4 regions of the Lysinibacillus sp. NPDC058147 genome follow, and region 3 is predicted to be linked to each of the others. Evidence: riboswitches for the same ligand, from Rfam matches in the RefSeq annotation. Region 3 holds a riboswitch; each other region holds the start of a gene.

What was found. A riboswitch is a leader RNA that binds a small molecule or an ion and turns the genes downstream of it on or off. The one in region 3 is predicted to bind cobalamin.
Region 1: it holds a riboswitch for cobalamin, as region 3 does, so the genes downstream of both, ACFVT8_RS08645 (ribonucleoside-diphosphate reductase subunit alpha) here and ACFVT8_RS07955 (hypothetical protein) in region 3, are expected to answer to the same signal.
Region 2: it holds a riboswitch for cobalamin, as region 3 does, so the genes downstream of both, ACFVT8_RS17725 (hypothetical protein) here and ACFVT8_RS07955 (hypothetical protein) in region 3, are expected to answer to the same signal.
Region 4: it holds a riboswitch for cobalamin, as region 3 does, so the genes downstream of both, ACFVT8_RS22850 (FecCD family ABC transporter permease) here and ACFVT8_RS07955 (hypothetical protein) in region 3, are expected to answer to the same signal.

The regions. Positions count from the first base shown of each region.
Region 1 covers NZ_JBHVUJ010000002.1:644,278-652,582, forward strand. Annotated here, with positions in the region: gene ACFVT8_RS08635 (tetratricopeptide repeat protein) at 1-959, shown strand, start outside; gene ACFVT8_RS08640 (ribonucleotide-diphosphate reductase subunit beta) at 1,020-2,060, opposite strand; gene ACFVT8_RS08645 (ribonucleoside-diphosphate reductase subunit alpha) at 2,073-4,286, opposite strand; cobalamin riboswitch at 4,449-4,636, opposite strand; gene ACFVT8_RS08650 (hypothetical protein) at 4,747-5,430, opposite strand; gene ACFVT8_RS08655 (ECF transporter S component) at 5,427-5,921, opposite strand; gene ACFVT8_RS08660 (bifunctional adenosylcobinamide kinase/adenosylcobinamide-phosphate guanylyltransferase) at 6,324-6,716, opposite strand; gene ACFVT8_RS08665 (histidine phosphatase family protein) at 6,665-7,264, opposite strand; gene cobS (adenosylcobinamide-GDP ribazoletransferase) at 7,237-8,013, opposite strand; gene ACFVT8_RS08675 (bifunctional adenosylcobinamide kinase/adenosylcobinamide-phosphate guanylyltransferase) at 8,041-8,305, opposite strand, start outside.
Region 2 covers NZ_JBHVUJ010000006.1:109,211-117,515, reverse strand. Annotated here, with positions in the region: gene ACFVT8_RS17740 (ABC1 kinase family protein) at 1-654, shown strand, start outside; gene ACFVT8_RS17735 (C40 family peptidase) at 1,152-2,339, shown strand; gene ACFVT8_RS17730 (hypothetical protein) at 2,942-3,490, shown strand; cobalamin riboswitch at 3,708-3,908, shown strand; gene ACFVT8_RS17725 (hypothetical protein) at 4,169-4,711, shown strand; gene ACFVT8_RS17720 (ABC transporter substrate-binding protein) at 4,713-5,675, shown strand; gene ACFVT8_RS17715 (hypothetical protein) at 5,664-6,248, opposite strand; gene ACFVT8_RS17710 (tyrosine-protein phosphatase) at 6,395-7,162, shown strand; gene ACFVT8_RS17705 (MATE family efflux transporter) at 7,390-8,305, shown strand, end outside.
Region 3 covers NZ_JBHVUJ010000002.1:520,796-529,100, forward strand. Annotated here, with positions in the region: gene ACFVT8_RS07950 (GTP-binding protein) at 1-1,814, shown strand, start outside; gene ACFVT8_RS07955 (hypothetical protein) at 1,983-2,753, opposite strand; cobalamin riboswitch at 2,999-3,182, opposite strand; gene ACFVT8_RS07960 (hypothetical protein) at 3,382-3,504, opposite strand; gene ACFVT8_RS07965 (hypothetical protein) at 3,839-4,267, shown strand; gene ACFVT8_RS07970 (amidase family protein) at 4,508-5,977, opposite strand; gene ACFVT8_RS07975 (MFS transporter) at 6,369-7,628, opposite strand; gene ACFVT8_RS07980 (aKG-HExxH-type peptide beta-hydroxylase) at 7,727-8,305, opposite strand, start outside.
Region 4 covers NZ_JBHVUJ010000013.1:27,984-36,288, reverse strand. Annotated here, with positions in the region: gene ACFVT8_RS22885 (S-layer homology domain-containing protein) at 1-314, opposite strand, end outside; gene ACFVT8_RS22880 (endonuclease Q family protein) at 638-1,804, opposite strand; gene ACFVT8_RS22875 (hypothetical protein) at 1,877-2,047, opposite strand; gene ACFVT8_RS22870 (TetR/AcrR family transcriptional regulator) at 2,193-2,771, shown strand; gene ACFVT8_RS22865 (DMT family transporter) at 2,834-3,187, shown strand; gene ACFVT8_RS22860 (DMT family transporter) at 3,187-3,501, shown strand; gene ACFVT8_RS22855 (heme ABC transporter ATP-binding protein) at 3,924-4,718, opposite strand; gene ACFVT8_RS22850 (FecCD family ABC transporter permease) at 4,724-5,770, opposite strand; cobalamin riboswitch at 5,988-6,180, opposite strand; gene ACFVT8_RS22845 (biotin transporter BioY) at 6,353-6,949, shown strand; gene ACFVT8_RS22840 (hypothetical protein) at 7,234-7,407, shown strand; gene ACFVT8_RS22835 (NADPH-dependent FMN reductase) at 7,404-7,946, opposite strand; gene ACFVT8_RS22830 (nitroreductase family protein) at 8,009-8,305, opposite strand, start outside.

The sequences.
Region 1 (8,305 bases), 120 kb from region 3:
CTTCCCTCCACTATCAATGTGCACGAAGCTTTGATATTTTAGCTGAAGAAACAAAGGCAATGCCACTTTATGAGAAGGCGATTGAATTAGGCTTAGCAGATGACGAACTAGAGGATGTATTTATCAAATTAGGCTGCATTTATCGAACACACGAACGCTTTTTAGAGGCGAAAAAGCTATACCAAGAAGCCATGCGTAAATTTCCTAAAAAAGAACAAATGAAAATATTTTACGCGATGGCATTATATAACTTAGGAGAACACTCTGAAGCAATGGGTTTCTTAATTGACAACCTCGCTTACACGACAACTAATCAAGATATATTAAAGTACTATCGAACAATCACTTATTTAGGTAGTCGATTAGATTCTAGTAGCGATAAAATTATCGCACTTGATAAAAATCAGCCATTACAACCTTCTACAAAATCTATCGTAGAAAAAGTAACAGAGGGGCTTAAAGATTTTGGTATTGGAGGTTTTTATACTAGTAGAGGTTTTGAGTATGATGAATATTATCACTTTTTTAATGATCGAGATTTAGAAACACGGAGATGTGCCCTTGCTGCTTTTACAGTAATGCTCGGTGCATGGCATGCTCTCAGCGGCTTTACCTTTATTCCACAACACGACCGAAAATATTTAGGTGGGTATGATCCAAATGAACCGTTTCATGAATTGAATAATTACATCGAAGCCTTCGTAGCTCATCATCAACAAATAAAACAAGATTTCCCTGTGATGTTTAAATATATCATTGAATTTTTAATTTCTATTGAAGAAGAAAGAAAAGTACCGTATGAAAAATGGTTTCCAGAATTAGATGCGCAACTCGTGCAACGATTGAGAGATGAAGTATTACTTCCCTACAAATCACTTTTAGACGTCCCTACTGAATACAAATACTTTTTAAAGGAAGCTGGCATTCAACCATTTTTCAAAGACGATTTTTTTGAATAACTAGAGAAAAGCCATGTTAGCATGAATCACGCTAACATGGCTATTTTTACTCTAAGCTTTTTACAAATCATCAAAGCCGTTATCTTCTACATTGACCTTCACATATTGGCGAGAACGTTGCTCGAAGAAATCTGTTTTTCCTAAGTCAACATCCTCATACGCTTTAACCCACTTCAATGGATTTTTGCGATAACCTTCAAATGGACGCTCTACGCCAAGCTGATTACAGCGTACATTGGCATAGAAATGTACATAATCATGCACATCTTCGACATCTAGGCCTTCAACTTTATCACCAATTACTTCATTCGCCCAATCGATTTCTAGCTGAACGGCTTCACGGAAGATTTCTTGGACACGAGCTGCTCGTTCAGGTGTATCGTATTCAGGATATTCCTCTAATAGCTCCTGATAAATCTTCACAAATAAATCCACATGTAGCTGCTCATCGCGATTAATATAATTAATCATCGTTGACGTTGCCACCATTTTTTGATTGCGTGCTAAATGATAGAAGAATGCGAAGCCAGAATAGAAGAATAAACCTTCCAAAATCACATCATAAACAATCGCTTCTAGCATATTTTCAACAGTTGGCTCTTCTGAAAATGCACGGTAGCCCTTAATAACGAAATCATTACGTCGCTCTAGTACCGGCTCTGTACGCCAATAATCAAACGTACGATCCTGCTCGTCTTTGTTAACAATACTTGATAGCACATAGGAATAAGAGTGATTATGGATTACCTCTTGTTGCGCTAAAATAATCATTAACGCATTTAAGCTTGAATCAGTTAAATAATCCGCTACTTTCCCTGCAAAATCTGTTTGTACACTGTCTAATAATGCTAGCAAGCCAATGATTTTTAAAAAGGATTCCTGTTCATCTGCTGATAGCCCTGGAAACTGCTTTACATCATTGCTCATATTAATTTCAAATGGTGTCCAGAAGTTGCCTAGCATTTTTTTATACTTTGGATATGCCCAGCTAAAACGCACATCATCCCAGTTTAAAATGTTAGAAGAACGTCCGTTGACAATTCCTGTTGAACGGTTCGGTGCATCCTTATCCATAATTTGTCGTTTTGTAATTGTTGTCATTGTTATTTCCTCCTAGCTTGCGCAAGACTCACATTCTAGCAATTCTACAGACGTTGAGCGCACATAATAAGTCGTTTTCACACCGCTCGCCCAAGCATTCATATGCAATGCTAGTAAATCTTTCGCCTTGATCGTATTTTGAACATATAAATTAAGTGAAATGCCTTGGTCAATATGACGTGCTCGTGCAGCATTTTGCTTGATTGTCCAATTTTGATCGATGAAATAAGCAGATTTATAATACCAAGTCGTCACTGGTGATAAATCTGGTACTGTTACTGGAATTTTGTAATCCTTCTTCTCTTCTGAATAACTCTTTTGGAAGATCGGATCAATCGTAGCCGTACTGCCCGCTAAAATAGATGTTGATGAGTTCGGTGCAACTGCCATTACATAGCCGTTACGCATACCTTTTTCTGCAACCGCGGCGCGTAATGCATTCCACTTATGACTGTCATAGCCACGTTTTTCAAAATACGCACCAGTATGCCAATCTGAGCCTTCAAATAATGGATAGGCTCCTTTTTCACATGCTAAATCGTTAGAAGCACGAATCGTTAAATACGCAATTTCCTCATATAGCTTGTCCGCAAATTCTACAGCTTCCTCAGACTCCCATTGAATTTCTTTCAAAGCTAATAAATGGTGCCATCCAAATGTGCCAAGCCCAATACCGCGGTAGCGTAAGTTCGTACGCTCTGCTTGTTTTACTGGAATTGTATTTAGCGCTATAACGTTATCTAGCATACGTACTTGAACTGGGATCAATCGTTCTAAAACACCAGCCGGAACTGCTCGTCCTAAATTGATAGATGATAAGTTACATACAACGAAATCTCCAGGCTTGCGACGTGTTACGATAACGTCATCTTCAAGGGTAATAGATTCGAATTCAGTAGCAGACATATTTTGGAAAATTTCTGTGCACAGGTTCGAGCTGTAAATCATTCCTTCATGCTTATTCGGATTCATGCGATTCACTTCATCTCGATAGAACATAAACGGTACGCCTGTTTCTAGCTGTGAGCGCATAATACGCTTCATAATATCAATGGCTGGAACGACTTCACGACTTAACAACGGATTTGCGATACATTCCTCATATTTAGTACGGAAAGAACCGTCACCCTTTTTCTCATCGTAGTAATCCTCTAGTGAATAGCCCATGATTTCACGCACTTCATGTGGGTCAAATAAATGCCACTCCCCACGTGCCTCAACAGTTTCCATAAAGATATCCGGTAAGCATAGCCCTGTGAAAATATCATGGGCACGCAGACGTTCATCCCCATTGTTTAAGCGTAAATCTAAAAATGTGAAGACGTCTTTATGCCAAACATCTAGATAGACCGCAATAGCTCCTTGTCTTTGACCTAGCTGATCGACTGAAACCGCTGTATTATTAAGTTGTTTAATCCATGGTAAAACACCACTTGATGCACCTTTAAAGCCTTTAATTGATGAGCCCCGGCTACGAATTTTGCCCATATAAACACCAATACCACCGCCGTACTTCGATAATGTTGCGACATCTGTATTAGTGTCATAAATACTTTGTAAACTATCATCTACTGTATCGATAAAGCAGCTTGATAGCTGTCCATGTGTTTTACCTGCATTCGATAATGTTGGTGTAGCAACAGTCATATATAAATTACTCATTGCCCAGTAAGATTCACGCACTTTTTCTAAACGATTTTCAGTTTCATCTTGCATCAAAGTCATCGCAATGACCATCCATCGTTCCTGTGGTAACTCCACTGGTGTTTTTGTATAATCACGGACTACATAACGGTCCATTAATGTTTTTAAACCAATGTACGTAAACAACTCATCTCGACTTGATTCTAAATAAGAAGCGAGTTCCTGAAGCTCCTGCTCACTATATTTTGTTGTTAAACTTTCATGATACAAACCGGCTTCTGTATAGTGTGCTAAATGTTCTGGGAAAACCTTATAAACATCTTTCACTGAGACACCACGACGCATCGCAAATTGGTCATATAATTTTTCTAAATAAATTTGAGCTGCGACAAATGTCCAGTATGGCTCCTCTTCATCAATTAGGCTAAGCGTTTGTAAAATCATCGCATCTGCCCAAGCTTCAAATGTGGCATTATCGTTTTTTCGTAGCCATCGATCCGATAACCTTACAAAACTTTCGAGTTCATCCTCCGTGTAACTTTTTTTGAGCTTAGTCATTTGCTGTTCAATTTGAATTGTCATGTAACATTCTCTCCCTTTCCTTCTCCAGACAACACAAAAAGCGATCGCGCAACATTTATCGGTTACGTGATCGCTGTAAAATCGGAAATGGAAATGAAGGACATGGACACAAAGAAGTGAACAAATCTTTCGCCTCCACTTCTCAATCCCCGAAGAATGTGTTGCTGTCTTGAACAACTCGGCAGGTCTCCTGGCTCATGCTTCGTCCAAATGATGGCCTTCCCGTTCTTCACAGTGGCCTATTTATCATTTGTCAGCATTTACAGTTGCGGGGACAGCTTCGGCCTAAGATGACTCTTTTTCCGAATTCCCTTTTAAACCATATTGGTACCGCTTGTCCAAAATACTATATATTGTGTTTTAACTCCTAAACAAATCTAACATATTGTGTTTATTGTTGCAATAGGCGTTTTGCCCCTTACAAGTTATAAAGTGCTACATTTTCTCGATGCAAGCCCAATTACAATGCAGTTTTACGTAGTTTTTCAAAATTTCTAGGAAATTTTTTTTGTGCTAATTGCTCTTTTTCTGGCTGTATTCCTAGTAAAACTACTGCACATGGACCAGCCGATTTTTCAACATCTAATGAACTTTTGACTTGTTGTTCGCCAAAAAGTCGAGTAAATTCGGCTTGTAGACCTTTTGATCCGACTGGCCATACTTGCTGCACGATTCCCTCTTTCCACGCCTGAAAAATAGGTTGGAGCTGTGCGACATCTTCAGGCTGAGCAAGGATTTCATTGCCTACAAGCGGTAATCCATAGGTGTACCAACTAAGCTGTTCATACTTAGTTGCTATGCGTTTTTGCTGCTCACCTAGCATCGTTATAGACAAACCTGATTGTAGAGTCGGCATATTGGACTCTGTACTACCGTCTATTTGCGGACAATTAAGACCCGCCTCGTCAAAAACCTGCTGAATGCCTGCAACATAACGAGACCATGCAGTATCCCCTGAAAAATTAGCGAGTAAAATATGGCTTGGTAAAGCATTTGCAGCAAGTTGCTCTAAAAAAGTAACACGTGCCGTGAAGTATGCCGTAAGTTTGTCTGGGGCAGACACAACATCTTGTGGTTTTTCACCAATTGCTGCGGCATTATCTGTTGTAGCAAACAGCTCACCTATTTTTATTGCATTTCTCATTGCACTCGACCTTCCTTACGCACAAACACCTTAGAGAGAATTGGCATCACAACGGCAACGATCACTAGATTTACAAGTGTTGCCAATGGAAGACTAGTCAGTGAAGCCCAGTAAAATGCCGGACTTATGATAAAGTAAAATGGTAAAGGTGCCACTACGCCATTTAATATAAGTGCCACAGGCCATTTCCAGAAATGCATTCCTTTTTTATGCATGACCCCAAAAACCCATACAACAATAAACATTTCTACTGCGATAATAATATGTAGTGGTCCATAAGGGAAGCCAGTAGTTAAGGCTGAAATAAAATGCCCAATGACTCCCGCAACCCCAGCTAATACTGGAGATAAAAAGACAACGCTCAACAATGCAGGTGCAGAGTCAAGCGCTGCAGTTGAAATAAATGTTGGGATTTTAATGACTGCACCCACTGCACAAATTGCCGCTACCATGGCAGTGAGCGTCAATTTCATTAATCTTTGTCGATCCATTCCATTTCCTCTTTCCTTTAATATTTGGCTATTCATTATAACGAGTGGTTGATTTCCGTTCCGGCAGGGTGCTTTTATCGCTGACGTTTCGCTTTCGCGCAGAGCAAAGCTTCCTGGGGGCGTCTGATGAGCCGCTTCACTCGCTATGCTCGCTCCAGGGTCTCGGGCCAACAGATGTTTTTTGCGCGAAAGCGTAGTGCAACGTAGCGACAGCAACAGCACCGATGTTGGTCACGAAGGCGTTATCACAGGACGTGATGGTTTTAGCCTTCATTCCTCTATTGCTAATCCCAAGGAGTCACCCAGTCTCCACTCCAATCAACTAATATACATAGCATAGGTTTTAAAAAAATCAACCCAAAGATTTTTAATGAAAAGCCTTCTAAATTTTTCAAATCTATATCATTTGATTTGTTCCCCAATACCGTACCAAATGCGTACGATTTGTTCGGCTTCAGCAAATAATGCCTGGTACAAACGTCCACATGTATCACGCAACAGTCGAGCCTGTTTTTCCATTGGCACAACTCCACGTCCCATATCGGTCACTATTATATAGACGGCACAATTTTCTTCAAGAGTCTTTAGTCTTGTCAAAATGGTTTTGACAAGGGGTTCATCCTCCTCAAGATTTTGTGTCACGAGCCACTTTTCTATATTTTTAATAACTAACACATCACAGGCTGGGCTGTCATCAGGTATATTGCCATCAACTAGCTCAACTTTTTGACCTGCAAGCAAGTTCATGACATAGTCGGTTTTTCCACTATAGGCGCCTCCGATAAAGACATGCATCTCGCTCCCTCCTCCCAAGCCTTTCTTGTAAACGTTAAAGAAAACATTTTATCATGCGGTGTTTGATACGACCAAAAAGTTTGCTCAGTCGGTGCAAATTTTACAAGAAGTGCCCGAATAACTCCCCCATGGACAACGAGATGATAAACATCTTCACCATTTGGTAATGCAGTGAATCCTCCAATGACTCGCGCACAAAAAGCATCAAAGCCTTCCCCCTTTGGAGGTGGTGACAGAACGGGGTCATCTAACCACGCACAATAGCGACTATCCGTTTTTAATTCCTCATATGTTTGCCCTTCAAATTCCCCGAAGTTCGACTCTCGAAATCTCCTATCAGACACATATGTTGCATTCGGGAAATAATGGGCAGCTGTTTCCCTACAGCGCAGCAAATCACTACCATACACCTTCGTGACATTTGGATCTACAATAGTCAATATAGATGCATCAGCTAATGAAGAATCTGTCCAGCCGATATATCGCTTCTCCAAATTTTCCTTTGTTGGTGCATGTCTCATTAAGTGCACAATAACAACGTCACCCACAATACAACCTCCATTCCTTCAATTGATGCACCGAGTAAATCCCCAGAAACGCCACCAAAGTTGCGCACTGTAAATTGCCGAAAGACTAAAAAGGCAATCGCTAATACAGCCATCAACACAAGTGGAACAATTGAGAAACCTATGACAAACAACAAGCTACTATACGCCACAACTAATGTGATAAGCATAAAGCAAATAAGTAATCCCGGCTTAATATGTGTTTTAAAAAAGTAGGCTAGCCCCTTTTCTTTCGAGCACTTGAGCGACATAAAATAAAAGCTCATGCCCACTCGTGTTAATAACGGAATAAACACAAGCATCCACAGCGCTAACTTATGCTGGACGAATAGCTCATGCAGTATGACCAATTTTCCAAGCACTAAAAATAACACGGATAGCACTCCAAATGCGCCAACACGTGGATCATCTAAAATTTCAAGCCGCTTCTCACGGTCCCGATACGAAAAATAAGCATCCCCCATATCAATAAAACCGTCTAAATGTAAACCACCAGTAAAAAAGGCAAATAGTCCAACAATCACAAAAGAAAGCAAGATCTCACTGCTTGCCGTCCATTCTGTTAAACTATAAATCACCGTTGCCACTGCGGTGCCCATGAGCGCCCCTACCCATGGCAAAAAGGCGAACATCCCTGTTATAGTTGCCTTCGTTAAAGGAATTTCTTTATGTACCGGCAATACTGTAAAAAATTGAAACGCAAGTTGTATGCTATGCCAGAAATTTTTCATCGACTTGCCTTCCTTCTTCGTCATTTATTATTTCCATTTCTTTAAGACACCATAATTTATTTCATACGCCTCATTTGCTATAGAAACGAACCATTGATGTAATCTCCCAAGCGTTTGTCGGTATAATTCTACTTCCTCGCTAGAATATGGAGGCTCATCGAATAATTCATTCGAGACGATAAAAAACGTCACCCTTTTCTCAAGTAACGTCCCTACCTCCTCTTTTAAACTATCAAGCTTTTGCTCTAAACAACCGGGTTGATCCACGCAGGGCGTTCCCGTGTCAAAACCT
Region 2 (8,305 bases), on a different contig from region 3:
GAAAACGCTGATCAAGCAGATCGTGTAAAGATAGAGCAAGCAATTGATCAAATTCTCTTGAAAATCTCTTACGTGGATCGAATTCCAACAGAGGAGTTAATACATGCGTTATTTATGGTTGTTCGTGATTTCGGTCTTTCTTTCTATCCAGCAGTAGGTTTAGCGTTACGTTCATTAGTAACGTTGGAGGGGACATTACGGGTAATTGACCCAAATTTTGATATTTTTACAGAAGCGAAAGATTTTTCATCCACATATATGCGTGCAACCTTCCTGAAGCCATTTAAAGAACCGTTGGCAACAAAGGAACGTATACAAGAAGAATTAGCCATGCTTATTCCGACATTGCGCAAAATGCCAAGACGAGTTGACCAGCTCATTCAACGGGTAGAAAGCGGAAAAATCACCTTACATCACGATGTTTTTTCGGATGAGGATAATGCTCGTTTTATTACAAATTTATTTTCCCGTTTCGTCTTACTTCTCGTAGGTATTACCTTTGGCATTATTTCTGTAGCACTTTTAGCAATCTCGCAATTTATTCGTGACGCGTACGCTGTTTACTTAAATACAGCTGCATACTTGGGATTATTTTTATGTGCCATTCTTTTAGTACGGCTTTCTATTCAAGCGCTACGTTCTATGAGGCAATAGGAAGCGCCAACACGGAGCGAAAATCAATCTTTGTTTATTGAAACACATTTATTTATATCTATTAGGTAGGGGAAATACTCCCTTACCTTTTTTATTTTAACTTCTTTTAGCAGATGTCACGGGATCGGAAAGGAGTTCTTTGTGCGAGCATAAAGCCGATTCTGGACGTAATTATGCCAAGGCATACTTGATAATGTTCTCGAGAAATATTACAAAAACATTACAAAACAAATAGTGGGTCTAATGGTAAAACAGCTAATAACGTTGCTATGTAGAATAAAACGCGATTTTGTAGAATTTATAAGAATTTACGTGAATGTTACAAGAATGTTTCGAGTTTTACTAAACGATTAAAAAGACGTGAAATAGTATAAAAGTTATGCCAATAATGCTAAACTTTAAAAGGCTAATAAAATATAAGAATAAAAAAAGAAATCGTTCCAGTGATTACATTAAAATACTAAGAGCGAAATTGACTAGTGAAGGGAAAGAATAACGTGGGTAAGCGCAATAAATGGCGTAAGTCGATGGTGCTAGCATTAGCACTAGCTGGCGGCTTATTATTTAATACAGTTCAACCAACAGTAGTGCACGCAGAAGAAACATCTCAACAAATGATCGAAAAAAAAGCTAAAATAGATACAGAGGTTAAAAAACTTCAAGACGAATTAACTAAACTACAAAAAGATATCGATGAAAAAGTAAAAGTATTTAACAAAGTACAAGCAGATATTAAAGAAGTTGATGCAAATATTGTAGATACTAAAAAACGTATTGAGCAACGTTCAGCGATTTTAAGTGATCGTATGGCTGCATACCAAGCTCAAGATAATACTGTAGGTATTTATTTAAGTGCTGTTCTTGAATCAAAAAGCTTTGCAGATTTAATGGACCGTGTCGTAGCGGTAAAAACATTAATGGATGCTGACCAAGAATTAGTAGATCAACAAGAAGCAGATAAGGCTAACTTAGAGAAACAAAAAACAACATTAGATGAAAAACAAAAAGAGCTTCAAAAGCAATTCCAAGAGCTTCAACAAAAGGAAAGCGAAATGGAAGTAAAAAAAGCTGAAAATGAAGCGAAGTCTCTTGCATTAAAGGCACAAATTGCAACGAAACAAGAAGAAGAACGTTTAGAAGCAGAACGTAAAGCAGCAGAGGAAGAAGCAGCTCGTTTACGTGCACTTCAAGCAGCTACTCCAGTTGTACAAGCAACAAACAACGATAATAGCAACAGCAACGCTAACAATAGTAGCAAAGCTAATAACAATAGCAAAGCTAACAACGAAAAAGCACCACAAAAAGTCGTTGTTGGTTCTGGTTCAGGTACTGCATCTTCAGGTGATGCAATTTCAACTGCAAAGCAATTCTTAGGCCGTAGCTATGTTTGGGGCGGCAGTAACCCATCAACAGGATTTGACTGTTCAGGTCTTGTACAATGGTCTTACAAACAAGCAGGTGTATCTTTACCACGTACAGCATCACAACAATATTTAGCAACACAACGTATTTCAGCAAGTGAAGCTCGTGTAGGTGACCTAGTATTCTTCAGCTATGGTTCAGGCATAGCGCATGTAGGTATTTACTTAGGAAATAACACGATGATCGATGCTCAAAATAAAGGTGTTGTAATTGAATCACTTGATTGGTGGAATCAATATTTAGTAGGCTTCGGTCGTATTTAATAAGCCTTAATATTATATAGACGATTTAAATAGCGAAAAGGTCATCTTTGTAAAAGAAATTACAAAGATGGCCTTTTTTATTATTTGATGAGTATTAGAGTATAGCTTATAACTAACTGATTATTACTTAGTCCAATGCTATATTTAAAATCATGAGAGTAACCCAACACGCAACCGATATGGTAATCCATTAATTTAGGGTCGACTACTCGACGAATAATGAGTAAAATAACATCTAGGATGAATAAATTTACATAAGTAGATATATTTACTACTATAGCCCTAGTTACTAAAATGATAATAGGACCAGGAGAAGGAATATTACTAGTTTATCCATATAATGATTGCCATCAAGTATGACACATCTAATAATAAAGCTAACGTGTAAAATGTATTATTATATAACTGAAAGAAACGTTCCCTTGCATGTTGTGACCCATTTCTGATAATTTTGAAGTATACAATACGAGGGTTTGCTTTAAAATTAAAATCATTTGCGACTTTAATTACGTAGTAGTAAAGTAACGAATAATAGAAATCAAGACAACACTTATAAGTACACCATTATTAACGTTCTGAAACAATAAAGGTAGGGATGAATCATGGAAAAAGAGATTTTGCAACTTTTTAGTAATTTAACAGAGCGTGACCCTGATATACAATACAAATCATACGAAGAATTATTGAAAATCATGCAGGAACCAGTTGATTGGACATATTCAGTTTGGGAACAACTTGTTCAGGCTCTTACATACAAAAACGAACATGTGCGTGCAAGTGCTGCACAATTTTTATGCGCATTGGCAGCGAAAAGTGATCCTGAAGAAAGAGTATTAGAGGACTTCTTAAAGATTTGGGCCGTAACGTATGATGAAAAAACAGTGACTGCGAGGCATACTTTACAAGCAATTTGGAGAATAGGTTTAGCAGGGCAGGTACAAAGAGATTTAGTCGTTTCCTATTTGGCGAAAAGGTTTCAAATATGCTTAGACGAAAAACATCCGACATTAATACGCTATGATATTATTGTATCCTTTAAAAAGCTATTCGATGCAACGAATGACCCAAAATTACTAGAGATTGCACAACGTTTAATCGAGGAAGAGAGGGATGTTAAATACAAAAAGAAATATAAGAATGCCATCCGTTAAAAGTTATGAAATGTCTATTTTTTGCGCAAAACTTTCGTTAAGCTTTATAAAGTATGAAAAAGTAAAGTAAAACGACTCCACTATCAGTACCATGGGGCAGTGAAAATATCCGCGTGCAAAAGTTAATATATGCTTGATTGTTATCCATCGTATCTGTTTATTCAAATTCCACAGCTATTTTTTCCTATCAATCTATGTTAAACTGCTTTACAAGTGAATAATTCTTGCAGAATAAGGGTGCTGAACTATAGCATAATCGGGAATTCGGTGAAAAACCGAAGCTGTTTCCGCAACTGTAAGTACAGGAATCATAAAGATATACCACTGTCGAATTATTTGATGGGAAGGTTTTTATGACTCACAACGTGATTGAATAAACTGTACAAGCCAGGAGACCGACCTTTGTTTGAACGTATAGATAACTCTTCGGAAGCTAGGAGAATATGCGGCAAATACATAGGCTATGTCGTATCTATGCGACAATTTTTATGTTATTTTCGTTGTTTCCTTAGGAGTGGAAACAACGTTTTTTTTATGTGCACTTATATTTCACCTGATGAAATCCAAAAAAGTATGTTTATCTTCATTCAAATGAAGATAAAGTCTCCGGACGGCAATTACATCAAGACGAAATTAATAAAGTAAGAATTTTTCACGAAGGAAAGCGGGGACTTAGATTTGAAAAAAGATGCACGTTATTCTTGTTATCCATTTATGCGTGAAAAGGCATCAACGGTAGATTTTGAAATTCGAACGGATTGCCTTACAACACATATTGGCGTCGCTTTAGCGGCGGTAAAAAAGGAAACGGTAGAGGTAGTAGCAGATGATTTGCTAGCTATTTTACCAATGGCTTACCATGTAAATGGCTCAGTCCGAGGTAAATTGGCGGTAACCGAAGACGATTTAACTTGGCTCAGTGATCGCTATGATTTTTATGTAAGTCATGTAAGGGAGGAAATACAGAACTTTGTATTACCTCAAGGAACAGAGGCTGCTACCGTATTACATTTATGCCGTAGTGAGGCGAAAAAATCATATCGCGTTTTGCACAAAGTATCTGAAGAACGGGAAGTACCTACTATTCTCTTTGATTATTTAGGATTACTAGCCAATGTCTTTTTTGTAATGGCTGTCTTTATAAATCAGCAGGCTGGTATTGCTGAAATACCGTTTATTAGTAAGTCATACCCGATGAAAAAGAAAAAGGAGAATCAATGAAATGAAGAAAATGTTTAAGCTTCAATGGCTTTCTGTGCTAATGTTAGCACTCGTATTAGTTGGCTGTGGCACTAAAGAGGATACTAATAAAGGCACTATTTCTAAGGAAGATCAACAAGTTGAGAAAACTAGCTATAAAGTTAAAGATGACCGTGGTGTAGAAGTAGAGTTTGCTACCGCACCTAAAACTATTGTTTCATTGCAACCAAGTAATACAGAAATTTTATTTGCTCTAGGTGTGGGGGATAAAATCGTTGGTGCAACTGAGTATGATACGTATCCAGAAGAAGCGCAAAAAATTGAGCGCGTCTCTACTTCTACAACATTTAATAGTGAGCGTATTTTAGCCCTAAAGCCAGATGTCGTTATTGCCTATACAACTGGGGGCGATGAAGAAAATTTAAATGCCTTAAAAGGTCTCGAAGATGCAGGTATTAAAGTGTTTGCCATTCAATCGGCTAAAACATTTGATGATGTGTACGGGGATATCCAACAAATCGCAACGGTTATGGGAATCAAAGATAAAGGCGACAAGTTAAATGATGATATTAAAGGTAAAATTGCAGAAGTCCAAGCAAAAGTTAAAGATGTGAAAGAACCAAAAAATATCTATTTAGAAATAAGTCCGAAGCCAGACATATATACACCTGGTTCTGGAACATTCCAACAAGAGATTTTAGATGCTGCAAATGTTAAGAACGTTTTTGGTGACCTCAAAAGTTGGGCAAAGGTATCTGAGGAAGATATTATTGCGAAAAATCCAGATGTCATTTTAACAACAGTAAACTATGTGAAAAACCCAACGGCAGAAATTCTTTCTCGTGATGGATGGAGTTCAATCACTGCCATTCAAAATAAAGCGGTTTATTCTATAGATACTGATATTTCAAACCGTCCGGGTCCGCGTATTGGCGAAGCTGTTGAGTTAATAGCAAAAGCAGTATACCCTGAGTTATTTAAATAGTATTTTGGAGCTGTCCTTTATTAAGGGCAGCTTTTTTGAATGGGTAAAAGTGAATGCTTGGGTAAAAACCGGTTTCTTTTCGGTGAAGAAGTGATCGGGTAAGGTTGAAAACTGATCAGCTTTGATGAAGAAGTGATCGGGTAGAGTAGAAAACTGATCCGCTTTGAAGAGAAAGTGATCGGGTAGGGTTGAAAAGTGATCAGCTTTGATGAAGAAGTGATCGGGTAAGGTTGAAAAGTGATCCGCTTGGATGAAGAAGTGATCGGGTAAGGTTGAAAAGTGATCAGCTTTGATGAAAAAGTGATCGGGTAAGGTTGAAAACTGATCTGCTTTGATGAAAAAGTGATCGGGTAGGGTTGAAAAGTGATCCGCTTTGATGAAGAAGTGAACGGGTAAGGTTGAAAAGTGATCAGCTTGGATGAAGAAGTGATCGGGTATTGTAGAAAACTGATCCGCTTTGAAGAGAAAGTGATCGGGTAGGGTTGAAAAGTGATCCGCTTTGATGAAAAAGTGATCGGGTAAGGTTGAAAACAGATCCGCTTGGATAGAAAAGTGATCAGGTAATACGGCCACCCGCTCCGTTCCGATAAATAAGTGCTCAAAATCCCCTCACCGCTCTAAGTAGTGTATAACATTTCCTAGTGCGAAAATTGGTATTATATCGAATTGTTCTATAAAATAGAGATATGAATGCTTGCTAACAGAGAGAGGTGCAGTGAGTGAAACAGTTTGATATGAGGATTATACCGTTTGAGGCAGTCTATAATTTCCGTGATATGGGTGGTTATAAGTCGAGAGATGGGCGTACTGTTAAGAATGGTTTGATTTACCGTTCAGCAGCACTTGGTAAAATGACGAAAGCGGATAAGGAGCTTTTTGAAACACTAGGTGTGAAAACAATTTTTGATTATCGAGACAACCATGAGGCTCATAATAATCCTAATCCGGTATTCCAGTATGCCAAGAATATTCAAATACCCGCAAAGGGAAATCATGCTTTTGAGATGCCTACAAATACTGGTGGAAAAGATTTTTATAAGGTTGTAAGCCCAGAGATGTTCCGAGAATTTTATGCACAAATGCCTTTTAATAATGCCTCGTTCAAGGAGTTAATAGCAACGATTCAACATCCTGAAAACCTAGGGCTTGTCCATCATTGTGCGGTCGGGAAGGATCGAACAGGTATTGGTAGTGCACTTATTTTACTTGCTTTAGACGTACCTGAGGAAACGATCATGGAGGACTATTTAGATACAAATGTACATTTACGTCCCTTAGTAGAACGAATGGCTCAGACCATTCAGCAAGATTATAGCGATCGAGAAATACAGCAATTTTATGCCTTAATGTCTGCTCGTGAGGACTATTTACAAGCAGCATTTGATGCAATGGATATCCGATACGGCTCTAAGACCGCTTTTTTAGAGCATGAGTTCGGCTTAACAACAAAAAAACGTAAGCAATTGCAGGACCATTGCTTACTATGATAAGAAACCCTTTCACATAAAATTGTGAGAGGGATTTTTTTCGTATTATACTAGGTTTATAATTTAAGGTTTCATTATAAAAACTCTTTACACCCTAAAAATCTATGATAAGATACTATATATTTTTATCCCACGTTAACGGGCAGTAATTTATCTTTATTGAAAGCGAAGTGTTTAGGTACTGCCCGTAAAAATCTTTATAAAGCGTATAGGAGAAGTGAAAAGTATTGGCAGATACATTAAAAGAAAGTGATATACAAGAGGCAGATAAGTTAAGTTTGTTCCATTTAACGTGGCCGATATTCTTAGAAGTATTTTTATTTATGTTAATGGGACTAGCTGATACATTTATGCTCAGTGCTTTATCAGACAATGCTGTATCAGGAGTTGGTGCAGCCAATCAATATATTCATATTGCGATTTTAATACTTGAAGTAGTTGGTAATGGTGCTTCCATTGTTGTATCTCAATATTTAGGTTCAAGGCGCATTTTTGAAGCTGCGAAAATTTCTGCTTTAGCAGTAACGATGAATTTGGTCGTTGGACTAATGATGAGTGTCTTATTTTTCATCTTTTCAAGTCATTTAATGACCATGATGAACTTGCGGGGGGAAGTGCTTAAATACGCTCAAAGCTATTTAGTGATTATAGGAAGTTTTATTTTTTTACAGGCAATTATAAATGCATTAGCAGCGATTATTCGTGTACATGGATGGACAAAGCAAACGATGTATGTATCACTAGGTATGAATGTGCTACACGTTGTATTAAACTACGGTTTAATTTTTGGTAACTTAGGATTACCGGAGTTAGGTGTAAAGGGGGCGGCTATTTCCTCCGTTATAAGTCGTGGAATAGCAATTCTCGTGTTTTTCTGGTTGTTTTATCAAGTTATGGAGGTAAGAGTGAAGCTAGAATATTATTTTGAGTATTCAAAAGAATATATTCGAAAAATATTAAATATAGGCTTACCATCAGCATTTGAGCAGGTACTTTATCAGTTCTGTCAAATTGTCTTCCTTTATTATGCAACATATTTAGGATCGGAGACACTAGCAGCAAGACAATATGCTATGAATATTTCGATGTTTACGTATTTATTTGCAATTGCAATAGGGACGGGCACAGCTATAATTATTGGAC
Region 3 (8,305 bases):
ACAACCATGAACTGGAGCGTCAGCGGGGCATTACGATTTTTGCGGAGCAAGGTCGCATGACGATTGGAAACGATACATATACGTTAATTGATACACCTGGACACGTCGATTTCTCGCCGGAAATGGAACGTGCCATTCGGGTTATGGATTATGCCATTATAATTGTTAGTGCAGTTGAAGGACTACAAGGTCATACCGAAACAGTGTGGCAACTTTTACGCCAATATCACGTCCCAACCTTTTTCTTTATCAATAAAATTGACCGTGAAGGTGCAGATGTTGAAACCGTTATGGCACAGCTTCAAAAGGATTGCTCTGAGGATGTACTGTTCGTAGATGAACCGCTCCGCCCCGACTTTGTATCAACTCACATAATGGAGTGGATCGCTGAACGTGATGAACAGCTTCTGGATGCTTTTCTTAATGAGACATTGGATAGCTCTAGCTCCCTTACTCATTTACAAACAATGGTTAAACAGGAAAAGGCCTTTCTATGTTTTTCTGGCTCTGCCTTGAAAGATATTGGGATAAAAGAATTTCTAGCTCAGCTTCCCCTACTTACAGAAACAAATTTTCTTAATGATGCCCCGTTCCAAGGTGAGGTGTTTAAAATTCGTCATGATGGACATCAACGCTTAACTTTTTTAAAGGCATTGCAGGGCACATTGCATGTGAGAGATGAATTTTTCTTTGGAGATGCAACAGAAAAAGTGACTGAAATTCGCCTATACAATGGTAGCCGTTATGATACCGCTCAAGAAGTAGAAGCTGGAGAGATTTTCGCAGTTAAAGGGATTAGCGAGGGAAACATCGGAGATATCATTGGTTATTCAAGTAACCCGAAGCCCTATGAATTAGTACCGACTTTACAGGCAAAAGTACAATATGAAGGCGATCAACATATAAAGGAAGTATTAAAAATTTTCCGCACACTTGAAGCAGAAGAACCATCTTTACGTGTGCTGTGGCATGAAAAATTTCAAGAAATTCATGTACATATTATGGGTGTCATCCAACTCGAAGTTCTGATCGACGTGCTAAACAAACGCTTCTCGCTAGACATTTCATTTAGCGAACCACAGATTTTGTATATGGAAACAATCGCAACAATGGTGACGGGCTATGGTCATTTTGAGCCATTAAAGCATTATGCAGAAGTACATTTATTTATGGAGCCTAATACACGCGGTACTGGCAATACATTTGTCAATGCATGTCACGCGGATGATTTATCGGTCGGGCATCAACGACTCATTGAAAAACATTTATTCGAGCGCGATCATCATGGGCTGTTAACCGGATTCCCCGTGACAGATATTCGCTTCACTCTTTTAACGGGACGCGCACATATTAAACATACTGATGGTGGCGACTTCCGTGAGGCAACATTCCGAGCATTACGGCAAGGGCTAGAGCAAACAGAAAATGTATTACTAGAACCGTATTACCGCTTTAAACTAAAAGCCCCTAGTGATTTTATCGGCCGCATGATGACCGATATTCAACAAGCTGCTGGCACATTTGACGCGCCAATCTTAACTGAACATGATGCGATCTTAACCGGTCGAGCCCCCGTCGCAACATTTATGAGCTACAGTACAACTTTTGCCGCCTACACCAATGGTAAGGGCGTACTTTCTCTACAATTCGATGGTTATGATGTGTGTCACAATACAGAAGACATCATTGCGCAAATTGGCTACGATAAGAACGCCGATCCCGAATATACTTCTTCTAGTATTTTTTGTGCAAAAGGCAAGGGCTACTCCGTTCCATGGCAAGAGGCAGAAGCAGCTATGCATTGTATTGACTGAAATTATAAAAACAGGACATGAATTTATATCATTGTCCTGTTTTTTATGTTTCGTGGGTATTCTATTTCCTTTCGCGGTATTCGCCTTGCTTCCACGGGTATTCGACCTGCTTCCGCGGGTATTCCACCCCAATTCGAGGGTATTCATCTTCATCCCGCTCGAATATTTTTATAAAACTTGTACTGTTTTCTGTGCTTGTTTAAAAATGGGATATGAAGGCTCCACTACACTGTAATTATGAGAATTTGAGAAATCAATTAAAATCTTGCCCGGCCGGCTTCTCAAAAGTTGCAAATTATCAATTAATTCAAGCAATAGTTCATGACCGTTACCTCGTGGATGCCAGTTTAAATGATAATCATTAAGTTCCTTCACACCTTCTATAAATTGATGATACTCTCGCTCTACAAAATTAATCAGTCGTTTGTCTTTATGAGCTACCTGAGATAAATCCACTAAATATATTTCATAAAAACGCATTACGATCGAGCACAATAAATCATTGACCCGAGCAGCACTTAATATTGGCTTAGGAGCCTGAGAAAGTCGCTCTAAATTTGGTTTTGCACGAGTTGAATCAATGCGTGTAATTAAATGATAGTGCTCACCATTCACCTCATACACAATCGGATTTGTCGGCATATACATCATAAAACCATTTGTTTTTGTTTTAAGTTGATCTGTAATATCGGCCTTTGCAAAAAGATGTCCATTAATATTTTCATTTTGAATCCAAATAATATCTTTGTTATATAAAATTTGCTCAAATAATCGTTCATTACTAATAAGATTGCTAGCTATTAATTGATCAACAAGTGATTCTATAACCATTCTTGTTGTAGCTTTCTTAGTAACTTCAGTGCGTGGCTGCTTACAAATTTTCATATCTAAATCTAAATTCTGCGATTTTTGTGCTGTATATACATGAATATTCGTCATACTGCATCCTCTTTTCGTACATATTTTCAAAACGGAAGTCATCAGTAAAAAAAGGATTTCCTATTTAAGCGAGGAAATCCTTCAATTTATCTTTTTCGTTCATCATATAATGTCAAACAATGCCCGAATATGGGGAAATTAGCCTGATAGCCAATACCTTCATTTATTCTGGGCGTTTGACGTACAGTGACGAACAGAGCATTCTGTTTTGTCAACATGCCACCTCCTATTCCTCGTAGGGTTATGGTGTGTACTCATAATAGGCAGGTATCCTGACTTATGGTCATCGCTACTTTTCGCCTTCCCATCGTTAAACAGTGGTCTATGAAAAGTCACTCACATTTACAGTTGCGGGACAGTGTCGGATTTGCACCGACTTCCCTTTTAAGTAAATTGCACGCAATTTACACCTATTACTTCACGCTATTCAGTTGTCAAAGGAATCTAGTATACTCTACATTCCTTTTGGATTAATTAAAACCAATTGTATAGGAGTGTATTTCCAAAGTCAAATAACACAATATATTCCAGTTACTTATTCTTTTTCTTCATGTTATCTTCTTTCCTATAATGCGTAAATACTGCTAAATCACACGCATCTTCTAGTAAATAATTCTGTTACATTCGATTACGGACGAGCACGGACGAGCTTTATCACACTTACTTCACGAACATTGTAACGTAAATCACCGCCAACCTTAGTCGTAAAAATCACAACTCTTTTTCTCATAGCTATTACGATTGAGCTCACTTGTTCTTCCGTTAAATTATATGTTGCCCTAACATTGCGTTAAAATGTTTTCTTTATGCCACACTATAATTACTTCGCTTCATTGGATTCCATATGACCTCCAATTCCACCTAAAAATTCAAAACTAAAGATTTTTATAAAGGCGAAATGAAGGGGCTAAACTCCCCTACTATCTGTACACGAACAATATCCCGTTTTCGGACCTCTTTAATAATATTTAATGGAATAATAATCCTGTTTACCTTGTTAAGAATATAACGATAAAATATTATAGTGTCAGATTTTAATCTAGCTACAAGCAAATATTTAATAGATATACATAGGAAGTGAACAATTGTATTACTTTATACTCGTTTTAGGATTTTTATTTGTTATCATGTCAGTTATAGTTTTTATTTTTATGTATGTCGAGAAAGAATATCCGTTTTTAAATGTAGTTAAGACTGTTTTTGGATTTTTATTTGGTATTTTTTTGTTAGTAGTTACTCTACCAAGTCTAAAATATTTTATTCAAAAAGATTATGATGTTATTAGTGGGAATTGTACGATTGAAGTTTCTTCATCCGGGCGCTCTGCAGAAGCAACCTTTAACATGATTGATACCAATGAACAATATTACTTTTCGGAAATCCCTTCACTTGATGCTTATGGTAAGTCAATTCCTTACTATTGTAAGGTGACAGTTACAAAAGACCATATCTTTGAAATCGGTTATGAAATTTATGATGTTAAATCACGAAAATTAATATTAAAAAATGACTAGAGACGTTTGTAGCCGCCTCTAGTTTTATTTTGGTCAATGTTGCAACAAATACCGTTTTTCATTAACTGATTTAGTCTCTACTGTTGACGGGATTGTGTGCGTTTACTCGCGTTGTTCGGGCGGTAAAGTGGCGATTTGGTAGAGCTTGTTGCCAAAAGGAAATTTACGGTGAATACCCATAGGCAGGTATTCTTTCTAATGATCGTCACTACATTTCTCCTTACCACTTCCCAGAGAATCTTAATACAACTTCGGAGCTTTTCGTAATTTAGTTGCTTGTTCAAATGAAAATGCAAGTTTTATAAGTACATCTTCACTAAATGCAGTTCCTGCGAAAGTTATGCCAAACGGCCTCCCATTTTCCATATACCCTGCTGGGACGGCAATAGACGGATATCCAGCTTTCGCACTAATTGTCGAACCTATATAGGATGGAAAGATAATCGCATCTAAGTCATATTTTTTTAATGTATAGTCGATTCCTTGTTCTTGAGAAAAATACAAATCCTCTAGTTTTGCAATTAAATAGTCAGAATCTCTTAACGTGTTTGGTAAATTCTCTCTCGATTCTAATTTATCTTGCCCATATTTTAACGACTTTCCTTTTGATCGTTTATTGAATTGAATTAACTCAGAGATAGAATGCATAGGCATGTGGGAAGGCAGATTGACTAGGAAATTATTTAAACTATGCTTTAATTCGTATTGCATCACTCCCCATTTCCAGTCTCGATGAAAAGAAGGGATTTCAATGCCTTCAATAGTAACGGCTCCTTGCTCTTTTAAAATCTGAATTGCATTATGAAAAAGTGCTTCATCATATTCCCCTGAGTCATAATAAGCTTTTGAGGCATTATTATAAACACCAATTCTAGCGCCATTTAATCCTGTTGCATCTAAAAAAGGGGTGTAATCCTTATACAACCTTCTTTCACTTTTATATGTAGCGACGTCGTCTTGATCTACTCCTGTTAATACTCCCAATAAAATAGCTGCATCTGTTACTGTTCTAGCCATTGGCCCTGCTGTGTCTTGAGAGTATGTAAACGGAATAATGCCTTGTCGACTAATGAGCCCAATAGTCGGTTTTAAGCCGACTACTGAATTTTGAATTGCAGGACTTAAAATTGAGGCGTCTGTTTCAGTCCCAATTGATAAAACAGAAAAGTTCGATGCAACTGCTACTGCTGATCCTGAGCTAGATCCTCCCACAAAAAGTTCTGGATCACCATAAGGATTAAGTGTTTGTCCACCTCGAGAACTATAGCCTGCCCACATCGTACTCGACATACCGTTTGCTAATTCAGTCATATTTGTTTTCCCTAAAATAACTGCCCCTGCTTCACGGAGCTTTTTTACTAGAAATGCATCTTGCTTAGCTAAATAATTTTCCAGTGCTAGTACGCCTGCACTAGTATGCATAAAATCTTTCGTTTCGATATTGTCTTTTAAAACTACTGGAATTCCGTGTAGAGGCCCTCTAGCCCCTTTTGTTAGTCTTTCCTCATCTAATGCTTCAGCAATAAAGATTGCCTCAGGATTAATTTCAAGAATAGAATTAATTTTCTGTCCGCCTTGATCATACTTAGCAATTCTGTGTAAATAATACATAGTTAATTCTTTTGACGTTATATCACCTTGTACCATAGCTGTCTGAATATCGATTACTGACAATTCTTCTTTAAGAAAACTATTAAAATTTATGCCCATTCATGTTCCACTACCCTTCTTTATGAGATTTTCAATTGGAATTTAGGAGGTTATTATACTGTTGAAATGGAACCATCAATTTATTTAATACAGATAGCAAAAACATGAAAATGAATAATAAGTACTAAATGTAGGTTCTCTTCAAGAGTACGTTAGCGATTAGGAAATTACAAACATTTATTCCATTATAACTTAAAAAATAATATAAGTAGGTGAAACACTATTTCTTAAGCAACTGCGTTGAAGACTGAATTCCAAAAAAAATAGGCTACCTTTCGTTACGAGAATTCATAAGAAAGATAGTCTAATGAAGGTGATTTATGGGTGCACCGTTATGGCTATTTTAAAAAGCTATTCTTTACTACTGCCACGTAAAAAGAATTGTGAACTATTAATTGCTGTCCTTACGAATCGCAGGATCTAAAACCATAAGCAAAACAACAATACCTCCAAATATTGCTATTCCTAAAAATAGATTACTGATTGAAAAATGCACCAAAAGGGTTCCGGTTAACAATAAAGAAATTGGTTTACTTGATTCGAGTAATACACGCATCGTACTTTGCGATCTACCAAGCACTTCTCTAGGTACTTTAATCATAAATAAAGTTTGTAAGACAATACTTGCAGAAATACTTCCTAGACCTACAATAGATACTAATAGTGTTACTACCACAATATTGTCTACAAAAGCAAGGGCAGCAAATGCACCTAATAATAAAGTTAAACCCACTATCATTGGTATTATTTTTTTTGTTTTACTAAAGAAGTTTATAGCAATAGAGCCGATTAGTATGCCTATTGCGAAAGCTATCTGTACAATGGCTAACTCAGAGGCGTTTTTCACAAACATTGGGAATAGTATTGACACTGGAGCTAACATAAAATTAATTAATACTAAGTAAATTATCATGCCTCTTAATATAGGAACAGAAATAATTGTTTTTAGTCCTGTTTTTAAATCAACAGAAAAGTTCTTGATATTTAATTTTGTTTCAGATTTTTCTGTTAAGGATTTTTGCTTAATGAGAGCGATACATATCAAAGAAATAAAAAACGTTGCTGCGTTAAATATAAAGGCAGTTGAAAGGCTATAAACTATTAGAACTCCAGCTATAGCTGGCGCTAACAATCCAACTATTGTTTGAATTGTTGCAGAAAGGCTCTGAGCACGAGCCATCAAATGGTCTGGAACAATTTTTCTAATTGCAACTGTTTTGGCAGGAGAGAAAAAGGCATTAAATGAGGAAGTTATAATTGTTGCAACAATTAACATCCATGGACTTAAATAACTCCCGATTAATAGTAAAGCTATCAATAATATTACAAGTCCACGAAAAATATCTGCGATAAGCATGTATTTTTTTTGATTTCCTCTATCAACCAATACTCCAGCGAATATACCAAAAATTATAGTAGGTATAATCTCTGCTGCTAATACGAAAGACATTAGTATAGCAGAGCCTGTTAATACTTTCATGGTCCATATTAAGGTTAAAGCGTATACACCATCTCCTATTGCAGAAACAAGCTGACCAACTATTAACAAACTATAATTTTTAATCGCAAAAAGGGCTTTATAACTGTCTTTTTTTTCATCACAATCAACGATGTCTTTACTTAATTTTGATTCAAGGGCTGTTTTAGACATTAATTACCCCCTATAAAAATATTACTTTGTAACAATCATTATCTACCTAAAAGACTCAAGTTTTAGACGTATAATTTTAAAACATTTTAATTCACATCTTATGTTGTTTCTTCTAATTTTTTGTTCTTATAAACAATGCTTCGTGCCTCGTTAAAAATATGTTCACCAATCGGGCTTAATTTACCTGATTGGGAAATTACCGCCATACCTTGTTCTAACTGTTGTAATACTAGTTCTAGTCTTTCTGAAATACTTGCTACAGGATACATCTTGTATAGTCTCTCTAACCACATAGCTACTCGAGTAAATGCAAAAACACCATGAAATACTCCTTTCATTGGCCGAGGATCTTCACGCCATGGGGAGTTGAATTTCTCTGTATGTTCATTTAATACAACTGGATCAATTACAAAGAGTTGTTCTAATCTGGAATGGGCACATTCATGTACAATATTTTCGGTAACCCACAAAAAATCATTAGGATGATGAGACAGGAAAATAGCATCTGGGAGTAGATTTGCAGTAAAACCACCAAAAGCATCTGTATCCATAATTGCTATTAATTTGATATGGCTAGTTATCTCCTTATAATACTCTGGCCAAATTTCTGCTATTAATTCTAGACATGATTTATAATACAAGTGGTCATTCAAAGTAAAATCAATATTACTTATCAA
Region 4 (8,305 bases), on a different contig from region 3:
TCCACATTATTTTGTATATCTTCTAATACATCTTTCGTTGTATAGCCTGAATAAGTAAACCCCTTATTGTAAGAAGTAATTAAACCATCTTGCTGTAAAGTTTGTGCAACGAAATCCGTATAACCTAACCCAATTAATCCAACCTCATTGATACCAAGTGCCAAGGAATCGCCAAGCGCTACATAATCTGCTTGAACTATCCAGCTTGGCGCTATGTAGTCTCTTTGTTCCTCAGCATTTACACCTATTGGTACTACTAGTTGTATTGCCAGAACGCTAGCCGCTAAAAATCGAAATTTCTTTGATAATCGCATACACTCACTCCTCCAATTTTCACTAATAACTAGTTTAATATAAACAGGGTGAGAATGGGTTAAATAATAAAAATCGGTATTTTATCCATAGTGTTTTTTTGATTTTCTTTCCGACGGGTGCTTTCTTGAGGCGTCGGGGAAAAAAGTGTTTTTTGCGCGAAAGCGGAGCGACAGCAGCAGAGTATTTTTTGCGCGAAAGCGGAGCGATAGCAGCAGGGTCTCATCTGTGCCGCTGATCCCAAAGAGCCGCCTAGTCGGAACGAAGATCCACTTATAAATGGCATACGTTAATGTCCTCCAAAACTTTTGGTGATGAGCCTTTTTTATTCCAGTTGTATCTTCCCATAAATGCCACCACCACCAACTTCGATTGCCAATTGCCCCGTTCTTGCTAAATCGATCATCTTGGCAATTTTATATGGCACGAGTTGTTCGAGTTGCTCTAGAGTAACTCGATGCAAGATGTTCATCTCTGTACCAAATGCTTGTACTAATCGTTCCATCATTTTTGGCCCTAATCCTGGGATAAAGTCTAATGGTACTTGGTGAATATATGGCGGTCGTACCCGTTTATCTGTAATTTGTTCTGAAAGCTCCTTAATACGTGTTGCAACACCTTTTATAATTTGCGTGCTTTGACAGTTTGTACAGATTGTTGCCGAATTATCAAGCAGCTCTCCACATTTTGCACAGACAGTTTGATGATATTTACCAAGCAAAGGATTTAAGCCATAATTAGCTATTACTGCTCTCCCTTGTTGCTCATGAAGCGCCATCTTAAATTCTGTAAAATTTGCATCAGATAGCCTTAATTTTTGATACTCACGTGCAATTTTACCAAGTGAATGTGCATCGGAGTTGCTGACAAATGTATATGCTTGCAGCTCTCTAATGTTACTCACCATTTCCGTATCAGAGCTTAAACCAAGCTCTATTGCATCTATAAGCTGAGGGTCAAATACTTCTGTTAAACTACGATGTACACCTTTACCGAACAAACTTTTAAATGGTGTAAAAACATGAGCAGGGATAAAAAGTCCACCTAATTCATGAACCTTTTGCTGCAATGTTCGACCATCACAATAAATTCGCTGAGAGCTTAAATGAATATTTTTCATATGATTAGACATCCAATTTGAAAATGCCTTCATAAGCAAAAGTGTTGGAAAATAGGCCAGTACATGAATTGGTCCACGGCAATGATGATCATAAATCTCAATTTCAGTACCTGGAATAAGTGTTGTTTCTTGAAAACGAAGCCCACCTTGTTCTAGCTCCTTCAGTTCGCCCTGCTTTATCATCTCTGCCATGTCATCCAGCACTTCTGGTGAATGGCAATCAATAATCCCGATAATATCAAGTCCCTTTCTTGTACTGGCAGTCTCTAAAATTCTTGCTAACGTTAACGTTTTACTGCCGGTAATTTTCACAGCACGTCCACTTGAAGTACGTCCAATATGAATATGTAAATCTGCATAGAAATCCTGCATCATTGTAACCCCCTATTATTTTTTTAGATAAAATAAAAAGCCTCACATTGCTGCAAGGCATTTTATTCTTAATTATGATGGATGATTGCTATTAGTACTATTGTTTGACTCGAAAGCACCCGAGCCCTGTGATGGCACTGTTGAAGAATCATATGCCACTAATGTCACTCCCATGTTCTTTTCTAGCTCATTAAGTTTTTCAAGCTGTTGTTGATCTAATTGTGCAATCTTTATCTCTTCCATTTTCATCAAATCCTTTCACGAATAAAGTTCCCTAAATAAGAACATATATACACAAAAACAATGACTGACTGTCAGTCATTTCCTTTGACTTTGTTTCTGCTATTTTGTAACATATTAAATAAGCAGGCTAAAAGCGAGGGATTTCATGTCAAAGGAAGAGAAAATTATTCAAGCTGCAATTGAAGTTTTCCGTGAAAAAGGAATTGAAAAGACAAAGGTTTCTGATATCGTAAAAGCTGCAGGTATTGCGCAAGGGACATTTTACCTTTACTTCCCATCAAGACTTTCCGTTATGCCAGCCATTGCGAAAGTTATGGTGGAAAAAATTATTACTGCTATTAACGATGGTATTTCAAAACAGGAATCTTTTGCAAAGCAACTTGAAAAAGTAGTAGATATAATTTTTTCCCTAACAGAGGAATATCGAGATGTATTTGCACTTATCTATGCCGGTATTACACAAACTGAGCATATGAAAGAATGGGAAAATATATATGCTCCCTATTACGAATGGATGAATAATTTCTTATTTGAAGCTCAACAACAAGGAACGATACGCACTTCTCTAAATACTACACGTTCTTCAAAACTTATTATCGGTCTAGTAGAATCTGCCGCTGAACAAATTTATTTGTATGACGACAGTGAGGAAGAATCAATTAGACTTCAAAAGCTTGAGCTGATCGACTTTTTACATCACGCACTCGGTTTACGTCACACCTAAGTGACGTTCTCTTTTACGCTAAAAATGACTGAATGTCAGTCATAATAGAAAGGAAATTAACTATGCAAAAAGATTGGATTTATGTTGGATTAACTAGTTTGTTTGAATTGTTTTGGATATTTGGCTTTAATGTTGCCTCTTCTTGGTGGCATTGGATTATTATTGTGTCCTTAATTGCGTTGGATTTTCATTTCTTATCGAAGGCTTGTGAAAATCTACCAACAGGCACAGTTTATGCGACTTTTGCTGGGGTCGGTACAATTGGTACTACATTAATGGACATTTTTATTTTTGACGGAGAGTTTAATGCTATTAAAGGCATTTTCATGTTTATTTTAGTACTTGGTGTTATTGGTCTTAATTTAGCAGATAACCCTTCAAGAGATCATGATGAAAAGAAAGGAGTTAATGCATAATGGGTTGGTTACTTGTTTTATTAGCTGCAATTTCAGAAATTATCGGTGTTATAGGTTTACGCTTTTATAGTCAGAACAAAACTTTACGCAATTTATTAATATATGTAGGCGGCTTCGGAATGTCCTTTGTACTTTTATATGCATCCTTTAACTATTTACAGTTAAGCATCGCCTATGTAGTTTGGATTGGTATTGGTACAGTTGGTGCTGTTCTCGTGAATATTATATTCTTCGGTGAATCTAAAAACCTGACTCGAATTATTAGTATCATCGCCATTATCATTGGTGTTGCAGGCTTAAAAGCAATATCTTGATTCGGTTTGATTTTATTTCTTTATATTGTGGATATACCTTTTGAAATTAATTTTTTCGTTGAAACTTTATTTTATAACTATAGGTGTCTATTAAATAAAGTACAGCTCTTCGGCATAACGAGGGGGTGATTTCCGTTCCGACTGGGCGCTTTGTAGCTGTCGCTACGCTGCAGGGTCTCGGGCCAACAGATGTTTTTTGAGCTAAAGCGTAGTGCAACGTAGCGACGGTCACGAAGGCGTTATCACAGAATGTGATGCTTTTAGCCTTCGTTCCTCTATCGCTGATCCCCAGGGGGTCGCCCAGTGACCACTCCAATCAACCACTTCGCTTAGCGTGCATCTTCTGGCATATCACTATAATTTATAGTGATAAACAATCCTCTAGATGCATTTATTTAAAAACTTATTTCAATATGTATCAATCATGTAGTTTCTAAAGCTTGCTCCGTGAATTGCTCTGGGATATACATTAAATACGGTTTACCTGTAAGTGGATGTGTTTGTATATCGGCATAAACACCAAATACATCTTGTAATAATGCCGGTGTAAGTACTTCTTCTGGCGTTCCAAAACAAACAATTCGACCTTGCTGTAAAACATAAATTTGATCGCAATACATAGCTGCAATGTTTAAATCATGTATTGCAGCAACAACTGTTAAATGTAAGGTTTGGATTAAATCCATAAGCTGTAATTGATGCTGAATATCTAGATGATTCGTTGGCTCATCTAAAATAAGCACCTGCGCTTGCTGGGCGAGAGCACGAGCAACCATCACACGCTTTTTTTCTCCACCCGAAAGAGAGCTAAAGCTACGTTTCTCTAAATGAGCGATGCCTGTTTGTTTCAGTGCATTTTTTACAATTTGAAAATCTCGTTCTTGATCAAGCTCCAATAGTTTTTTATGAGGTGTTCTCCCCATACTCACTAAATCATGCACTGTAAAATCGAATAAAACTGGTGTTTCTTGACTCACAACTGCTAAATTTCGAGCAATGCTTTTACTCGATTGCTTTAAAATATCCTGTTCATTTAGTAATACTGTTCCACTTTCTGGCTTTAATAAACGATACATATTCTTTAATAGCGTTGACTTCCCACTACCATTAGGACCAATTAGCCCAACAAATTGCTTGTCTTTTATTTGAATACTTACTTCATGTAATATACGTGCATCAGAAATGGAGAATGATACTTGTTTCGCTTCTAATGTCATATGCTTTAATCTCCTTCACCGAATGAATAATTGTTACTACGTAGCAACCAAATAAAAAATGGACCACCGCAAAAAGCCGTGATAATTCCAATTGGCATTTCCTCAGGAGCAATTAAAATTCGAGCAATTGCATCTGCCCAAACTAAGAAAATCCCCCCTAATAATGCACTAATCGGTATGACATATTTATGGTTTGAACCTACAATTAGCCTTACAATATGTGGAATGATTAAGCCGACAAATCCGATTGAGCCACTTACAGCAACAATCACACCCGTTAATAATGAAACTACTAAAATAAGCTGTATACGAAATTGTTGTAAGTTAACTCCTAATGTGACTGCTGCTTCTTCCCCCAGCAGTAATAAATTTAAGCTTCGATAGTGGAGCCATAACAAGGCAAATACTACAATAAAAATAATAGTTGGGATTAAAAGATTACCCCATTTAGCACCAGCTAAGCTTCCTAGCATCCAAAACATGACCGCCTTCATTCCGCCCTCTTGTTTTGACATCATTAAAATAAAGTTTGAAATAGCAGATAAAATAAAAGACACTGCCATCCCTGAAAGTAAAAGTCGAAAGACAGAAATTCTACCTCCAACGCGTGATAAGAAGAAAACTAACCCCATTGCCGTAAGAGAACCTAAAAATGCAGATACAGAAAGTGCATAAGCTCCTAAAAATGAAAAAGCACCTAAAATGATGACGGATGTAGCACCAACCGTCGCTCCAGAAGAAATCCCCAAAATATATGGTTCTGCAATTGAATTACGAACAAGTGCTTGAATGGCTGCTCCAGCAATTGCTAAACCTGCTCCTACAATAGCAGCGAGTAATACTCGCGGAGCTCGTATTTGCCAAATGATAATTTCCTGTGAGCGACTCCAATCTTCTTCTATTGAATTTTGTATTATTGGGATTTTAGAAAGGATCACTTTCCATACATAAAATGGGGTAACAGAAACCGATCCAACCATTATCGCAATTGTCATTGAAATGATAAGTACTAGAAAAAGAGTCATTGAGAGTAGCATAAATTTTTTATTCATATGTTTATTAACTCCTATTATTAAAGATCAATTTTTCCTTGGCGTAATTGTTGTTGCTGCTGTCGTTTACTTTCGGGACAAAAAGAAGCATTGAATGAAGATAAATGAAACAAAAAAGGGTATTCTATGCAAACACGCATAGAAATACCCTTGATAAAACAACATCAGAAAGATTTCCTTCTACTATTGTCCGTAATTGCTTTCATCCACGTGGGCATTACAGGAATTACTAATTGGCAGGTCTCCTGGCTTCGAATCAATGTTACTATGATTGCCTTCCCATCCTAGAACAGTGGCTAAATCATCATAGAACTCCTCTTTACAGTTGCGGGACAGCGTCGGATTTGCACCGACTTCCCTTTTAAGTGACACATTGTACAAGATGTCACACCATTAGCATCGAATATTTAAAATTATGACGATTCTATCATATATTTTAATAGTTAGTCTATAACTAACAATGATTTATCAAGTTAAGTAGGGAAAATCACTTTGTGTTAACTATATATAATTATCAAGTTGACACAAAATCATTATTTTTTTACACTACTATTATCAACATTACTTTTTAGGGGTGAAATAATGACAACAATTGCAGAACATACTCATCACAAATTAAGAACAGTCGATATTGCCTATATTGGACTATTTTCAACATTGATGATGATCGGAGCTAATATTACGTCCATTGTACCTTTCATGATGGTTGGTGGAGTACCTATCACATTGCAAACATTTTTTGCTATTTTAGCAGGGCTTATTCTTGGTAGTAGAAAAGGGGCACTCGCTTGTACTGTTTATATGTGTATCGGTTTAGCAGGTGCACCTGTATTTGCTCGATTCAACGGAGGCTTTGGACAAATAATAAGTCCTACATTTGGTTTTATTGTCTCTTTTATAGTAGCTGCATTTGTCGCGGGGCTTATTGTAGAACGCAGTGGGACGAAGAAAAGCTATGTAGTTGCAGCATTAGTTGCTACAGCTATTAATTATTTACTAGGAACAAATTGGATGTACTTTGCCTATAAGCTATGGGCTAGTGCTACTGATGCTTTCACTTATAAGGTAGCATGGCTTTGGATGATGCCCCCTTTACCAAAAGATATTATTTTAGCTGTATTTGCAGGTATTTTTGCATACCGCCTTCAAAAAGTGTTAAAAATAATTCCAATTAAATAAAGAGATACAAAAACTGTCCAAAAGTATATAGCATACTTAATTGGACAGTTTTTGATTCATCACCAAAATTTGTTGATAACTTTTGCTATGCAAATAGTTGATTGTAGTGGAGACTGGGCGACTTCTCGGGGATTAGCAATAGAGGAACGAAAGCTAAAACCATCACGTCCTGTGATAACGCCTTCGTGACCAACATCGTGTTGGCCCGAGACCCTGCAGCGAAGCGGCTCATCGAACGCCCCCAGGAAGCTTTGCTCTGTGCGAAAGCGTAGCGTCAGCAACAAATGTTTTCTGTAGCAAAAGCAAAGCGACAGCTACAAATGTTTTCTGTAGCGAAAGCAAAGCGACAGCTACAAATGTTTTCTGTAGCGAAAGCAAAGCGACAGCTACAAAGCGCCCAGTCGGAACGGAAATCAACCACACGTTTTGGTGTGATGATCCCAGTTTTTTATTTTTAAACGTATTTTTTCATCCAGTTTAAGAAGTTATCAATAACTACATCTAAGAATTTGATAGTACCTTCATCTGTTAAATTGCCTTCTGTATCAAATTTAGTGTGTACTGCTCCAATATAAACGTCATTACCACTAAGTAATGGTGAGTTTACTCCAGGTGAGAATAAAATATCTCGTAAATGTAATTGTGCTTTAACAGTACCTAAGTTACCCATTGATGCCCCCATCATGAATGATGGTTTGCCAATCATTACTTTATCCACGCGAGATAACCAATCGATGGCGTTTACCATAACACCTGGTACTGTACCATTATATTCTGGTGTCAACCAAAGAACTGCATCTGCCGCTTTTACTTTTGCTTTAAAATCAAGTACAGGTTGTGGTGCTTCATTTTCGATATCTTGATTATACATTGGTAAATCATTTAAGCTTAATATTTCAAGATCAATTTTCTCTGTATAACGCTTTTGAATAAATTTCGCTAATTGCATATTGTAAGATTCTTTACGGATACTACCTACGATCGCTACTACTTTCACAATATTTCCTCCTAAATGTGCATTAATTTTATTATTTGTAAACAGTTTTATTTTATACCGCCCTAATAGTAGGTTGCAAATTCCTCAACTGGTTTACGGTAACCACGTAAGCGGCGACTAGTTTCTTTTTCTTTACCTATAGTAAGCATTAGTGCAATTTCATGTGTTTCTGGCACGTTAAAAAGTGCTCTCATTTGTTGTTGATCAAAACCGATCATTGGACATGTATCCCATCCACGATTTTTGGCTGCCAACATAAATAACATAGCTGAAAGTGAAGCGTTACGAACAGCTTCCTCTTTCTTAAATTCCTCGCCACGTTCTTCATAAAATTTAGTATTTTCATCGACAAGATTTTC